Regions from separate parts of the Mycobacterium sp. E1715 genome, predicted to be linked through region 2. Evidence: riboswitches for the same ligand, from Rfam matches in the RefSeq annotation. Region 2 holds a riboswitch; the other holds the start of a gene.
What was found. Region 2 has a riboswitch for magnesium ahead of A9X03_RS17875 (Rv1535 family protein). Riboswitches for the same ligand answer to the same signal wherever they lie in the genome.
Positions count from the first base shown of each region.

Region 1: linked by a shared signal. The riboswitch ahead of A9X03_RS29360 (hypothetical protein) and the one ahead of A9X03_RS17875 (Rv1535 family protein) in region 2 are both predicted to bind magnesium.

Region 1 is NZ_LZJJ01000390.1:1,899-9,233, reverse strand. Features, by position in the region: gene car (carboxylic acid reductase) at 1-3,097, shown strand, start outside; gene A9X03_RS19205 (NADP-dependent oxidoreductase) at 3,293-4,237, shown strand; partial or broken gene A9X03_RS30415 (manganese transporter) at 4,229-4,438, opposite strand; gene A9X03_RS29360 (hypothetical protein) at 4,568-4,777, opposite strand; M-box (ykoK) riboswitch at 5,051-5,236, opposite strand; gene A9X03_RS19200 (O-methyltransferase) at 5,362-6,021, shown strand; gene A9X03_RS19195 (acyltransferase family protein) at 6,018-7,335, opposite strand, start outside.
Region 2 is NZ_LZJJ01000358.1:441-7,775, reverse strand. Features, by position in the region: gene A9X03_RS17885 (carboxymuconolactone decarboxylase family protein) at 1-211, shown strand, start outside; gene A9X03_RS17880 (nitronate monooxygenase) at 244-1,368, shown strand; M-box (ykoK) riboswitch at 1,668-1,837, shown strand; gene A9X03_RS17875 (Rv1535 family protein) at 2,127-2,366, shown strand; gene ileS (isoleucine--tRNA ligase) at 2,705-5,827, shown strand; gene A9X03_RS29885 (SHOCT domain-containing protein) at 6,003-6,725, opposite strand; gene A9X03_RS17860 (hypothetical protein) at 6,841-7,263, opposite strand.

The DNA of each region.
Region 1 (7,335 bases), on a different contig from region 2:
CCGGTTGCGGCCCATCGTCGCCGAGGTCGAGCCGCGAGTACTCGCGGCGGGCGCCGGCTACCTCGACCTGGCCGTCGAAGCGGCGCTGGGCAGCGCGTCGGTGAGACGCCTGGTGGTCTTCGACTACTCCCCCCAAATCGACGATCAGCGCGAGGCTTTGGCGCGTGCGCGGGCGAAGCTTTCGGCCGCCGGCATGCCGGTGACGATCGAGACGTTCGACGAGCTGATCGAGCGCGGCCGCGCCCTGCCGCCCGAGCCGGCGTACGCCGGCGGCACCGACGAGCGGCTGGCCATGATCATGTACACCTCGGGCAGCACGGGGCTGCCCAAGGGTGCCATGTACACCGAGCGCATGCTGTGCAAGCTGTGGACCAACGAGCTGATGCCCGACTTCGCGGACACACCCGTGTTCAACGTCAATTTCATGCCGCTCAATCACCTCGGCGGCCGGATCCCCCTGTCGACTGCGTTCCAGGCGGGCGGCACCAGCTACTTCGTGCCCGAGAGCGACCTGTCCACGCTGTTCGACGACTGGAACCTGGTGCGCCCCACCGAAATGGGTTTGGTACCCCGGGTGGCGGAGATGCTGTACCAGCGCTACCAGAGTGCCGTCGACCGGCGGGTCGCCCAGGGGGCCGACGCGGAATCCGCGGAAGCCGAGGCGCGCACCGAGTTGCGCGAGCGGGTGCTGGGCGGGCGCATCGTCACCGCCTTCTGCGGCACCGCGCCCCTGGCAGCCGAGATGAGGGCCTTCGTGGAGAGTTGCCTGGAGGTCCATGTCCTCGACGGCTACGGGCTGACCGAGGTCGGGATGGTGACCAAGGACGGCCGGATCGCTGCGCCGCCGGTCTTGGACTACAAGCTCATCGACGTACCCGAGTTGGGTTATTTCCTTACCGACAAGCCCTTTCCGCGGGGCGAGCTGCTCGTCAAGTCGCTGACGGCCACGCCCGGATACTTCAAGCGCCCGGACGTCACCGCCAATGCCTTCGACGCGCAGGGCTACTACCGGACCGGTGATGTGATGGCGGAGCTGGAGCCGAACCGGCTCGCCTATGTCGACCGGCGCAACAACGTATTGAAGCTCGCCCAAGGCGAATTCGTCGCCGTCGCCAGCCTGGAGGCCGTGTTCAGCAGCGCGGCGCTGATTCGGCAGATCTTCGTCTACGGCAACAGCGAACGCCCGTATCTGTTGGCCGTCATCGTGCCGACCGCCGACGCGCTGGACAGGTTCGCCGGTGATGCCGACGGGATGAAGACCGCTCTGCACGAATCCCTGCGCCAGGCAGCCGGCCTCGCCGAGCTGCAGTCCTACGAGGTGCCCGCCGACTTTCTCGTCGAGGTCGAGCCGTTCAGTGAGGACAACGGTCTGCTGTCCGGGGTGGGCAAGCTGCTCCGGCCGAAGCTCAAGGAGCACTACGGCGACCGGCTCGAGCAGCTGTACGCGGACTTGGCCGCCAACCGGGTTTCCGAGTTGCGGGCGCTGCGAGAGGGAGCGGCGGATCGGCCGGTCATCGACACGCTGTCCCGCGCCGCCGAGGCGCTCCTCGGCCTCGCCGGCGGTCCGCCCGACCCCGACGCCCTGTTCATCGAACTCGGCGGGGATTCGCTGTCGGCGTTGACCTTCTCCAACCTGCTGCAGGACATCTTCGACGTCGAGGTGCCAGTGGGAATGATCATCGGTCCGGCCACCGATCTGGCTCAGCTCGCGGAATTCGTTGAGGCCGAGCGCCATTCGGGGTCACGCCGCCCGACGTTCGGGTCCGTGCACGGGAGGGACGCCACCGAGGCCCGCGCGACCGACCTCAGGCTGGACAAATTCCTCGACCCGAAGACGCTGGCCGACGCCCCCACCCTGCCGCGGGCCACCGGCACACCGCACACGGTGCTGTTGACCGGCGCCAACGGCTATCTCGGCCGCTTCCTGTGCCTGGAATGGCTGGGGCGCCTCGCCGAGACGGGCGGAAGACTGGTCTGCATCGTGCGCGGCACCGATGCGGCAGCGGCCGCCGAGCGTCTCGAAGGTGTCTACCGAAGTGGCGACCCGCATCTGGTCGATCGGTTCCGCGAATTGGCGGCCGACCACCTCGAGGTCATCGCCGGCGACATCGGCGAGCCGAGCCTGGGGCTGGACCAAGCGACGTGGGACCGGCTGGCCCGCAGCGTCGACATGATCGTTCACCCGGCGGCGCTGGTCAATCACGTGTTGCCGTACGACCAGCTGTTCGGGCCCAATATCGTTGGCACCGCTGAAATCATCCGCCTGGCGCTCACCGCACGCATCAAACCGGTGACCTATCTGTCGACGGTCGCCGTGGCCATGTCCGTCGATCCGGCCCAGTTCACCGAAGACGGTGACATCCGCACGATCAGCCCGGTGCGGCCGATCGGATCCGGCTACGCAAACGGGTACGCGAACAGCAAGTGGGCCGGAGAGGTGCTGCTGCGCGAGGCGCACGATCTCTGCGAGCTGCCGGTCGCCGTCTTCCGGTCCGACATGATCCTCGCCCACAGCCGCTACGCCGGGCAGCTGAACGTTCCAGATGCCTTCACGCGGTTGATCTTCAGCCTGCTGGTCACCGGAATCGCGCCGTCGTCGTTCTACGAGCCCACCGGCACCGGCGACCGGGCCAGGGCCCACTACGACGGCCTGCCCGCGGACTTCGTGGCCGAGGCCGTGGCGGCGCTCGGCGAGCAGCTCGCGATGGCCCCCGACGAGCCGGAGCCGTCCGGGACGTTCCGCTCCTTCGACGTGATGAACCCGCACGACGACGGGATCTCCCTGGACGTGTTCGTGGACTGGTTGATCGCCGACGGCCACGACATCCGGCGCATCGAGGATTACCACGAGTGGCTCCGGCGGTTCGGCACGGCGCTCCGCGCCCTGCCGGACAAGCAGCGGCAACAATCCGTGCTGCCGTTGCTGGACGCCTACCACCAGCCGGAGCGGCCGCTGCGCGGGGCGCCGGCCCCGACCGACGTCTTCCGTGCGGCGGTCCAGGCCGCAAAGATCGGTGCGGACAAGGACATTCCGCACCTGTCGGCCGACTTGATCGCCAAGTACGTGCTCGACTTGCGGTTGCTCGGGATGGTGTAGTGGTTAGCCGGGCAAGCCCCTCATGATCGCGACCTCTTGCTTACGTCCGACGTCGACCGCACCTCCATGGGCGTTCCTTCCGCGTCTGACGCCGCTGGTGCCTTCGCGGCCGCGCCACCAGACGGGCACTGGGCACCCGCCTTTGCGTGCCTATGCTGGCTGAGGGAAGGGATGCTCGCGGTGGGAGGAAACGACATGACGGCTGCTGCGGCGCGCGCCGTACGGTTCGACCGGTACGGGGGCCGGGAGGTGTTGTACGTGGCCGACATCGACATGCCTCGGCCCGGGCCCGGCGAGGTGGTGGTCGAGGTCCGCGCCGCGGGGATCAATCCGGGTGAGGCGGCTATCCGAAGCGGCGCGATGCATGAGATGTTTCCCGCGACCTTCCCATCCGGGCAGGGCAGCGACCTCGCCGGGGTCGTTACCGAGGTCGGCGCCGGGGTCACCGAATTCGCGGTGGGCGACGAGGTTTTGGGGTTCAGCTTCCGCCGATCCAGCCACGCGACCCACACGGCCGTCCCAGTGGGCCAGCTGATCCGCAAACCGCCCCAACTCAGTTGGGAGGTGGCGGGTTCGCTCTACGTCGTCGGCGTGACGGCGTACGCTGCCGTCCGGGCCGTGGCACCGCAACCGGGTGAGACGGTCGGCGTCTCGGCGGCCGCGGGCGGGGTGGGGGGCATCGCCGTGCAACTTCTCGCGCTCCGCGGGGCACGGGTGCTCGGCATCGCCGGACCCGACAACGCCGACTGGCTGCGCGCCCACGGCGCCATCCCGATTCCGTATGGGGACGGGCTGACCACTCGGCTGCGCGAGGCGGCACCATCCGGAATCGACGCGTTCATCGACCTGTTCGGCCCCGACTACGTGCAGCTTGCCGTCGATCTCGGCGTCGCACCCGAGCGAATCGACACCATCATCTCGTTCCAGAAGGCCGCCGAGGTGGGCGCCAAGACCGAAGGCAGCGCCGAGGCGTCCACGCCGGAGGTGTTGACCGAGATAGCCGGCCTCGTCGCCGACGGCGCGATCGATTTCGAGGTCGCCGCCACCTACCCGCTGGATCGGGTCGCCGACGCCTACGAAGAATTGGAGAAGCGCCACACCCGCGGCAAAATCGTTCTGCTGCCTACGGATTCACAATGACGCGGCGGGGCCGACGACTCCCGCCTGCACGATCTTGACCACCACCAGGGCTACCGCGACGACTAGATATGCCCGCAGGGTGAACAGCCCCGCCCGGCGGACCGCGCGGCGCTCCGCGCGGGTGAGCGTTGGGGTGTCGTCGAGCTCGTCGACCTGCTCGGGATCCAGGCCGCCCCCGAGCGCCCGTACCGCGGCCCCGGCTCCGTCGCGCCGATGCGGCCGAACGCACTGACGATGTCGCCGGCGGGTGGCGCGGCCGGAGTCGTTGGCGCGCTGACGGCGCCGAGGGCCTCGGATGACACGGGGGTCATGGTGTGTTCGCCCGAAGCGTCACCGGCGGTCGCCGGTCGAGGGGTGGCCGCCCAGCGAGGCCGTGACCACCGCGATCGGCATCCGCGACACGTACAGGTTCGCCCGCTCCTGGGGAGTCAGGCCGCTCCGCGCGTGCAGCTTGGTCGCCAGCAGGCGCGCCGACCGCAGCAATGCCCGGCCGCGCCCCCCGGTGCGACCGGTAACACGTTGTGTGACAACAAAAGCCATGATCTTCTCCTTCAGGGGAGGTCCGATCGGCTCAGATCAGGCGGACAGCGACGGCGAGCCGCGGGCGCGTTGAACGTGCCCGGATTGCCAGCGATGATCGCGAAAGCTCAAGCGGCAGAATGAATGCCGGAACCGGATCGGGACAAGACGGATTTCGGATAGGGACTATCGCCTGGACTCATCTCGCCCTCACCTCCTCACGGCCATGACACGCGCGGGTGTCATCACATGTCACCTGAACGAGGGAGGAGCGAATGCCGGCAACACGCCGCCGTCGCACCCCTCTCGTCGGAGCTTCGGCACTGCACGGCGTATCCGGAACTCCGTTGATGGCCGTTCCGGAAGCCACTTGGGCTCAACCCTTGGGTCCGGGAAGAGCTGTCCTGACCCGGGGCGTCTCTCGACGTTCGGGGTCAGTGGCCTGTGTCCGTGCAGACGCCTCACCTACCGAGGTGCTTGCGAAGACCTTTTTACACCGCGGCCCAGTGCCCGTCAAACTCATTTACGTAGCCATTGCGGCAGGTCGTGGCCCCCGCCGCCGCTGCGCAGCCGCTCGCGCGCCGCCGACGCCTACCCTCGACGGCATGGCCAACACTCTCCAAGACCCGAAGGTCGCATCCGTGCTCGACCGCATGTACGCCGAAGCCCAGAACCAGATGTCGCTGTTGCGTCAGCGGATTGGTGACTTCGACCGGCCGATGACGGCGCAGGAGCGCGCCGACGCGATGAGCGAGTTCTACATCCCGGTCACGCCCGAGGCCGGCCGGTTGCTCTATGCGCTGGTGCGCGCGACCCGTCCGGCGACGGTCGTCGAATTCGGCATGTCGTTCGGCATCTCCGCCGTCCACCTGGCGTCTGCGGTGCGCGACAACGGCGCCGGCCGAGTGGTGACGACCGAGCTCAACGACTCCAAGATCGCCGCCGCAAGACAGACATTCGCCAGCACCGGCCTCGACGACGTGATCACGATCCTCGAAGGGGACGCGCTGGCCACGCTGGCCACCCTGGACGGACCGGTCGACTTCGTCTTGCTCGACGGTTGGAAGGACTTGTACCTGCCGGTGATCGAGCTGCTCGAGCCGCGGCTGTCGACGGGCGCCTTGGTGGTCGCCGACAACGCCAGCGCCGCGGACACCCAACCGTATCTGGACCGGGTGCGTGATCCCGAGAACGGCTACGTCAGCTTCAACTTCGCGGTCCGGGACAGCGACAGCATGGAATTGAGCTGCCGCACCGGGGCTTAACGCAGCGATTCCTCGAGCCACGGCGTCAACCACTTCACCCCTTCGGGCGTGAGGTGGACGCCGTCGCTGCGCACCTTGATGCCGTCGACCTTGGCGGTGTAAACGCCGTCCGGGCAGAGCTTCTTGTTCAGGTCCAGGATCTGCACGTTGGGGTGATGGCTCACCGTCTTGCGCAGCATGGTGTTCCACAGATTGACCCGATCCGGTTGGTCCTCCGGATACAGTCGCCCGTCCGGCTTTTCGCCGCCCCTGCTGTAGGGCACCGTGGCGACCACCACGCGAACGCCGGTGGACCCCACGATGTTCAGCGCCCGCTCCAGCTCACCGTTGAGGTACGCGTCGAACGTGGGATCGCCGATGTGGGTCCACTGACCCTCGTTGACGCGGTCGACCGTTTCCCAACGGCCGATGACCAACAGCGCGACATCCGGTTGGTCCTGGGCGACCTGCGTCGCCCACCTGATCGGCCAACCGTCGCACTCCGGCCTCTGCTCCAGGGTTTGACCGATGTACCGATACGGCGTGCCGCGCACCAGGCTGCAGCCGATGACGGTGTGGTCGAGAAACGCGTATCCCGGCGTCGGCGGCAGGTAATGCATCCACGTCCACCCGATCGAATCCCCGAACACCGAAACGGTGAACGGCCGGTTGGGATCGCGGGGACCGGCGGGGCGGCCGCCGCCCGGCGGCGACGGGGACACGGCGGCGACCGCCGAGACTCCCGGCGGCAGGCCGGCCTCGCGCAGGCCGGGACCGGTCCCCACCGGGACCACCAGCAGGGTCACCGCGGCGGCGCTGGCCACGGTCGCCGCAGCCAACGGCAGCAGCGGTACCCGCGCCGGCCGCCAACGCCGGATCGGTTGCTCGATCAGCCACCAGGACGCCGCGGCCAGCGCCACCGTCGCAGCGCACCGCGCGGCGAACAGCGGCAACCCGTTCCATCCGGTGCGTTCGCCGTTGAGTGCCAGGAAGATTGGCCAGTGCCACAGGTAGACGCCGTAGGAGATCGTGCCCAGCCACACCAGCGGGGGCGCGGCCAGGATGCGGGCGACCACCCCGCGCTGCTCCAAGGCCACCGGCGCCACCACGACGACGGACGCAACCGCGACCCCGATGAGCAGACCGTGGCGGAATTCGCCGCTGTCGCCCGTCGCGTAGTGGGTCGCCGCCGCGAGTCCCGCCAGCCCGACGAGCGGCAGAACGCGGGCGACGCGCCGCGCCCACCGGGTTCGGATCAGGCACCAGCCGCGGTTCAGCGACGGCCAGTCGCGAACCAGCAGAGCCGCCGCCGCGGCGCCGGTCAGCAACGCCTGC
Region 2 (7,335 bases):
GGTGCGCGACGGGGCGGTGAGCGCCGGGAGCTGGGCGGCCTGCGAGCGTGAATTGCAAGGCGACACAACGGTTCTCATCGAGCTCGTCACCGCGATCGGCGCGTGGCGGATGGTCTCGTCGATCCTGCAGAGCCTGCAGGTCCCGCTCGAAGAGGGGGTGTCCAGCTGGCCGCCGGACGGCCGGTCGCCCGCGGAAGCCGTCGTCGATTGACATATCGATCGGTGGCTCTTTAGCGTCGGGCAATGCGTACCAGAGTCGCCGAAATGCTCGGCGTCGAGTTTCCGATCTGCGCGTTCAGCCACTGCCGCGACGTGGTGGCCGCGGTGACCAATGCGGGCGGGTTCGGCGTCCTCGGCGCGGTGGCGCACAGCCCCCAGCGGCTGGAGAGCGAACTGACCTGGATCTCCGAGCAGACCGGCGGCAAGCCCTTCGGGGTGGACCTGCTGCTGCCGCCCAAGTACGTCGGCGCGGACGAGGGCGGCATCGACGCCGCACAGGTGCGGGCGCGGCTGCCCGAGGAGCACCGCGCGTTCGTCGACGACATCCTGGCCCGCTACGGGATCACCGCGCCGCCCCAGGAGTCGCGCGGCTCCGCGGGCGGCCTCAACATCTCGCCGAAGGGCTACGAGCCGCTGCTGGAGGTGGCGTTCGCCCACCGCATCCGGCTGATCGCCAGCGCGCTCGGCCCACCCCCGGCGGACCTGGTCGAACGCGCCCACGACCGCGACGTGCTGGTGGCCGCGCTGGCCGGCACCACGCGGCACGCCCAACGGCACGCGGCCGCCGGTGTCGACCTGATCGTCGCGCAGGGCACCGAGGCCGGGGGGCACACCGGCGAGGTCGCCACCATGGTCCTGGTGCCCGAGGTCGTCGACGCGGTGGCGCCGGTCCCCGTTCTCGCCGCGGGCGGCATCGCCCGCGGCCGCCAGATCGCGGCGGCCCTGGCCCTCGGCGCCGAGGGCGTCTGGTGCGGGTCGGTGTGGCTGACCACCGAAGAGGCCGAGACGCCGCCGGTGGTCAGGGACAAGTTCCTGGCGGCCACCTCGTCGGACACCGTGCGATCGCGATCGATGACGGGCAAGCCGGCGCGGATGCTGCGCACGGCCTGGACCGACGAATGGGACCGCCCGGAAAAGCCCGACCCGCTCGGCATGCCGCTGCAGACCGCCCTGGTCACCGAGCCGCAGGTGCGCATCAACGCCGCGGCCGCGCACCCCGGGGCCAAGGCGCGCGAGCTGGCCACCTACTTCGTCGGCCAGGTGGTCGGCTCGCTCGACCGGGTTCGCCCCGCGCGAACGGTGGTGCTCGACATGGTCGAGGAGTTCATCGACACCATCGGGCGGCTCGAGGGCTTGATCGAGCGGTGACGCCCGCCGGCGCCGTTTCGCGAGTGCGCCCACGGCTTTCGGCGTGCGCCCGCGGCGGCGACACGCCGACGGCCTCCGCCCGGGACGCACGCGCGTCCGCGCCCGGCCTTGCCGGCCGCCACGAGCCGACCGGCAAACCGGAAATGAACAAAAGATGTCCAGCGGCCGCGTCGTACGTCCAGGTCAGGGGAGTGATACTGGCAAAAACCTGTGCGGCCGCCGCGCAGAATCGTAAAGATTGCGCAACCCCGCGCCGATGAGTTTGACCCCACCGGACCCGTCGTGCATTATCGGTCGGGTATGCACCTCGTTAGGTGAGGCGTCTACACGAATACAGGCCACTGACCCCGAACGTCGAAAGACGCCCCGGGTCAGGACAGCTCCTCCCGGCTTAAGGGTTGAGCCCAGGTGGCTTCCGGACAACCGGACACGTCGTGTGGTGCCAAAGCTCTGACGAGAGGGGTGCGGATCGCCGACGGTCGTCGGGTTTCTGCTCCTCATGCTGCGCGCAAATCGTGTGCGGACGCTCCGCGCGCGTCGTGACCGCGAGGAGGTGAGGGACACATGAGTTCCAGCGATAGTCCGGATCGAAGTCCGAACTCCGTCTCGTCCCGATCCGGTCTCCGGCACGGCGTCCTCGGCTGAGGCGTCGCAAACGCTAACTGGCTTATCGGCCAAGCGTTCTGGGATCGGAACCGCTACGGGACGGGGCACGTCCATCCAATCAGTCCCCCGTTCGAACCCGTCAGGAGACGACCATGACCGCAGCTCTGTACGACGAAGTGGTAACCGTAGCGCCCGCCCGCAAGTTGACGGTGGTGCGCGACGTCGAGACGACTCGGGCCCCCGCGCCCAAGAAGGCCACCCGCCGGGGCAACCCGCAGCCCGTTCTCGCGGGCGACCCGTTGGTGGAGGGCGCCACCCGGCTGTTGAGCATCCCGCTGCGCCACCTGTACGCGGCGCTGCTGCGGGCCGGTGTGCTCGAAATCCAGGCCTGACTCCCATGGGCAGCGACCAACCAGGGCTCCAAGGGGCTACCCGGCCGCAGGTGTTTCCTGAGGCCAGGTAGCCCCTTGGGGTCCTTCGCCTGAGTAGAATCGGGCCATCGGCGTCGATCCGGCATCACCGGGGAGCCTTCGGAAGAACAGCCGGCTGCTTTCCCTGGCCGGCTCAGTAGAACCGAACGGGCGGGCCCGTCACAGCCTTCCAACGAGCGGCCACGCGACGGCGTGGCAAGCGGGGTGGTACCGCGGCGCTCGCGCAGACAGCGCGTCGTCGTCCCCATTAGGCCCTACCAGTGCCGGGCGGCACTGAGGCACAGGAGACGACGCACCACGTGACCGAGAACGCTGACGTCAAGGCCTACCCGAAGCCGGAAGGCGCGCCCGACTTCCCGGCTCTGGAACTGGAAGTCCTCGACTACTGGGCGCAGGACGACACCTTCCGCGCCAGCATCGCCCGTCGCGACGGCGCCGAAGAATACGTCTTCTACGACGGCCCGCCGTTCGCCAACGGGCTGCCGCACTACGGGCACCTGCTCACCGGCTACGTGAAGGACATCGTGCCGCGGTACCGCACCATGCGCGGCTACAAGGTGGAGCGCCGGTTCGGCTGGGACACGCACGGATTGCCCGCCGAACTCGAGGTCGAGCGCCAACTCGGGATCAACGACAAGTCGCAGATCGACGACATGGGGATCGCCGCGTTCAACGACGCGTGCCGCGCGTCGGTGTTGCGTTACACCGACGAGTGGCGGGCGTACGTGACCCGTCAGGCCCGCTGGGTCGATTTCGACAACGACTACAAGACGCTCGATCTGCCCTACATGGAATCGGTGATCTGGGCGTTCAAGCAGCTGTGGGACAGGGGGCTTGCCTACGAGGGTTACCGCGTCCTGCCGTACTGCTGGCGCGACGAAACCCCGTTGTCCAACCACGAATTGCGCATGGACGACGACGTTTACCAGAGCAGGCAGGACCCGGCGCTGACGGTCGGGTTCAAGGTGGTCGGCGGCGCGCTGGACGGCGCGCACCTGCTGGTGTGGACGACGACGCCGTGGACCCTGCCGTCGAACCTGGCGGTCGCCGTCAACCCCGACGTCACCTACGTCGAGGTCCGCTCCGGCGACCATCGGTTCGTGCTGGCGCAGCCGCGGCTGGCCGCCTACGCGCGCGAGCTCGGGGAAGAACCCGAGATCCTGGGCACCTACTCCGGCGCCGACCTGCTGGGCACGCGCTACCTTCCGCCGTTCCCGTACTTCATGGACAATCCCAAGGCTTTTCAGGTGCTGCCCGGGGAGTTCGTCACCACCGAGGACGGCACCGGCATCGTGCACATGGCCCCGGCCTACGGCGAGGACGACATGGCCACCACCGACAAGGTGGGCATCGTGCCGGTGACACCGGTCGATGCCAAGGGCCGCTTCGACGCCACGGTGCCGGATTACCAGGGGCAGCGCGTCTTTGACGCCAACCCGCACATCATCCGCGACCTGAAGAATGGCAGCGGACCGACGGCCGCCAACGGCGCCGTGCTGCTGCGCCACGAAACCTACGAGCACCCCTACCCGCACTGCTGGCGCTGCCGCAACCCGCTGATCTACCGGGCGGTGTCGTCGTGGTTCGTCGCGGTCACCGCATTCCGCGACCGCATGGTGGAGCTCAATCAGCAGATCACCTGGTACCCCGAACACGTCAAGGACGGTCAGTTCGGCAAGTGGCTGCAGGGTGCCCGCGACTGGTCGATCTCGCGAAACCGCTACTGGGGCAGCCCGATTCCGGTGTGGAAGTCCGACGACCCCGCCTACCCGCGCATCGACGTCTACGGCAGCCTCGACGAGCTGGAGCGCGACTTCGGGGTGCGGCCGGACAACCTGCACCGTCCCTACATCGACGAGCTGACCCGTCCCAATCCCGACGACCCGACCGGTCGCAGCACCATGCGGCGCATCCCCGACGTGCTCGATGTGTGGTTCGACTCGGGTTCCATGCCGTACGCCCAGGTGCACTACCCGTTCGAGAATCGCGACTGGTTCGACGGCCACTATCCCGGCGACTTCATCGTCGAGTACATCGGGCAGACCCGCGGCTGGTTCTACACGCTGCACGTGCTGGCCACCGCGCTGTTCGACCGGCCGTCCTTCAAAACCTGTGTCGCGCACGGCATCGTGCTGGGTTCCGACGGCCAGAAGATGAGCAAATCGCTGCGCAACTACCCGGACGTGTCCGAGGTGTTCGACCGCGACGGCTCCGATGCCATGCGGTGGTTCTTGATGGCGTCGCCGATCCTGCGCGGCGGCAACCTGATCGTCACCGAGCAGGGCATCCGCGAGGGCGTGCGCCAGGTCCTGCTGCCGCTGTGGAACGCCTACAGCTTCCTGGCCCTCTACGCGCCCAAAGTCGGGACCTGGCGCACCGATTCGCGGCAGGCGCTGGACCGCTACATCCTGGCCAAGCTCGCCGAGCTACGCGACGACCTCACCCGCGAAATGGACGGCTGCGACATCTCCCGGGCCTGCGAGCACCTGCGTCAGTTCACCGAGGCGTTGACGAATTGGTATGTGCGACGGTCGCGTTCGCGGTTCTGGGAGGAGGACCCCGACGCCATCGACACCCTGCACACCGTGCTCGAGGTGACGGCCAGGCTGGCCGCGCCGCTGCTCCCGTCGGTCACCGAGATCATCTGGCGCGGCCTCACCGGCGGGCGCTCGGTGCATCTCACCGACTGGCCGGACGCCGAAGCGCTGCCCGCCGACCCCGGCCTGGTCGCCGCGATGGACCAGGTGCGCGAGGTGTGCTCGGCCGCGTCGTCGCTGCGCAAGGCCAAGAAGCTGCGTGTGCGCCTGCCGTTGCCGAGGTTGATTGTGGCAGTGGAGAATCCGCGCAGACTGGAGCCGTTCGCCGATCTGATCGCCGACGAGCTCAACGTCAAGAGCGTCGAGCTGACCGACGCGATCGACACCTACGGCTCCTTCGAGCTCACGGTCAACGCCCGGGTGGCCGGGCCGCGGCTGGGCAAGGACGTGCAGGCCGCCATCAAGGCGGTCAAGGCGGGGGAGGGTGTCGTCAACCCCGACGGCACGCTGACCGCGGGACCCGCGGTGCTGTTGCCCGAGGAATACAGCTCGCGGCTGGTCGCCGCCGACCCGGAGTTCACTGCCGCGCTGCCCGACGGGGCTGGACTGGTGGTGCTGGACGGCACCGTGACACCGGAGCTGGAGGCCGAGGGCTGGGCCAAGGACCGCATCCGCGAACTGCAGGAGCTGCGCAAGTCGACCGGCCTGGACGTGTCCGACCGGATCTCGGTGGTGATGTCGGTGCCCGCGGAGCGGGCCGACTGGGCGCGCACCCACCGCGACCTGATCGCCGGCGAGATCCTTGCCACCCGTTTCGAATTCGGTGAGCCGGCCGACGGCGTCGACATCGGCGACGGCGTCCGGGTGGGCATCGCCAAGGCGTAGCCGCCGTCAGGGGCACATGAAGGCGGTCGGTGGGCATGGCCTTCGCGCCGATCTCGTCGTGGCGGTAGGAAACGAGCAACAGCACGGGCATAGCCGGGGTTGACCGCGCGCCCCGCGCAACGACGTGCCGCGGTCTGGCGGCGCCCGCGGGTCCGCGCCCGCCGACCCTCGCGACTCAGATCGCCGCGATGATCTCGGCCCGCTTGCGGGTGTAGTCCGCGTCGGTGATCGCCCCGGTCGCGCGCAGCTCCTCGAGCTCCCGCAGGCGCTCGGCGGCCGGACGTTGCGGCGCGGCGCTCGCGACGATGTCTTCGAGCCGCCGGCCGCCGATGACGATGTTCGGCCCGGCACCTTGGGGCGCCGCCGCCGCGCCCAGTGCGTCGATGATGCGTTGGCCCGACTCGTCCTTGGCGATGACGAAGGCGTGCGGCAGGCCCGGGATGCGCTGACCGGAAGCCGCACGCTGCGCGGCGATCTGCTGCGCCACCCGGCCGCTGTCGCCGTCGATCGGCAGCCACAGGGTGATGATCTGCCGGTCGTCGGCCAGCCCGCGCGCCCTGGCCGCCACGTCGTTGCCGGCCTGGGCCCGAAAGCCCGAGCGGTCCCACGCCTTGAGCACGTTGCCGGGCACCAGGACGCCACGGTGCTGCTTGTCTTCGAGCGCGTAGACGCCAGACGCGGTGACGGCCAGGATGAAACTCTTCGGTAGGCCGGTGCCGTTGGGCACGCTTCGCCAATTCACCTCGCCCCCGCCCGACGGATACATCTGCATGGCTTTGGTCGACGTCTGCTCGCATCGCGTGGCCGCCTCGACCGGCTGACGCAGGATCTCCGATGCCACGGCGGCGGCCTGCTGGTTGAGCGCCGGGTCGTGCTGCGCGCGGGCCCTGAACTTCATGGTCTTTCCTTTCGCGTGTGCCCTCGGGCGATGGTCTGCATCCGTATGCAAGCGAACCGTCCCGGCCGCGCTCCCGATCCCAACAATTCGGCCTCGGCGGCGCCGGCCCCTCGTCTCACCGGGTCTCGTCGTTCCGTAACCGTCGGGCCGAGATGCATTGCGCGACAGCGTCGTACCCTTCGTCCAGCGCTACCATTCCCCGATTGGTGGGATGCCAGTTGTCGGGCTTTCCCTCGCCCCCGACGCTCAGGTACACCAGTTCGCTGTGCTCTAACACCTGCAGGGCCTCGCGCACGGGCGCGACCAGCCTCTTGAAGCTCATGGCTCGCTGACCGCGGGAGGTGAACTCCGCCCGGCGGGCCACCCATTTGATGAAGTCGTACTGGGTCAACGGTTTGCCGCGCTTGGGCCCGTCGGGCCCGAATGCGGCCATGAGTTGCGCGGCCAGCTCCTCCGTCGGCGGCAGTGCGACCAGGCGGGCGAACTCGGCGTCTCTGGCGCGCCGTGCCTCGACCCGCGCCGCCTTCAGGGTCCCCAACAATGACACGGCAGTCCTCTCACGTCCGATTTCCCGAGCGCTCGCAACCTACTATGCGCCAGCGCACCGCTT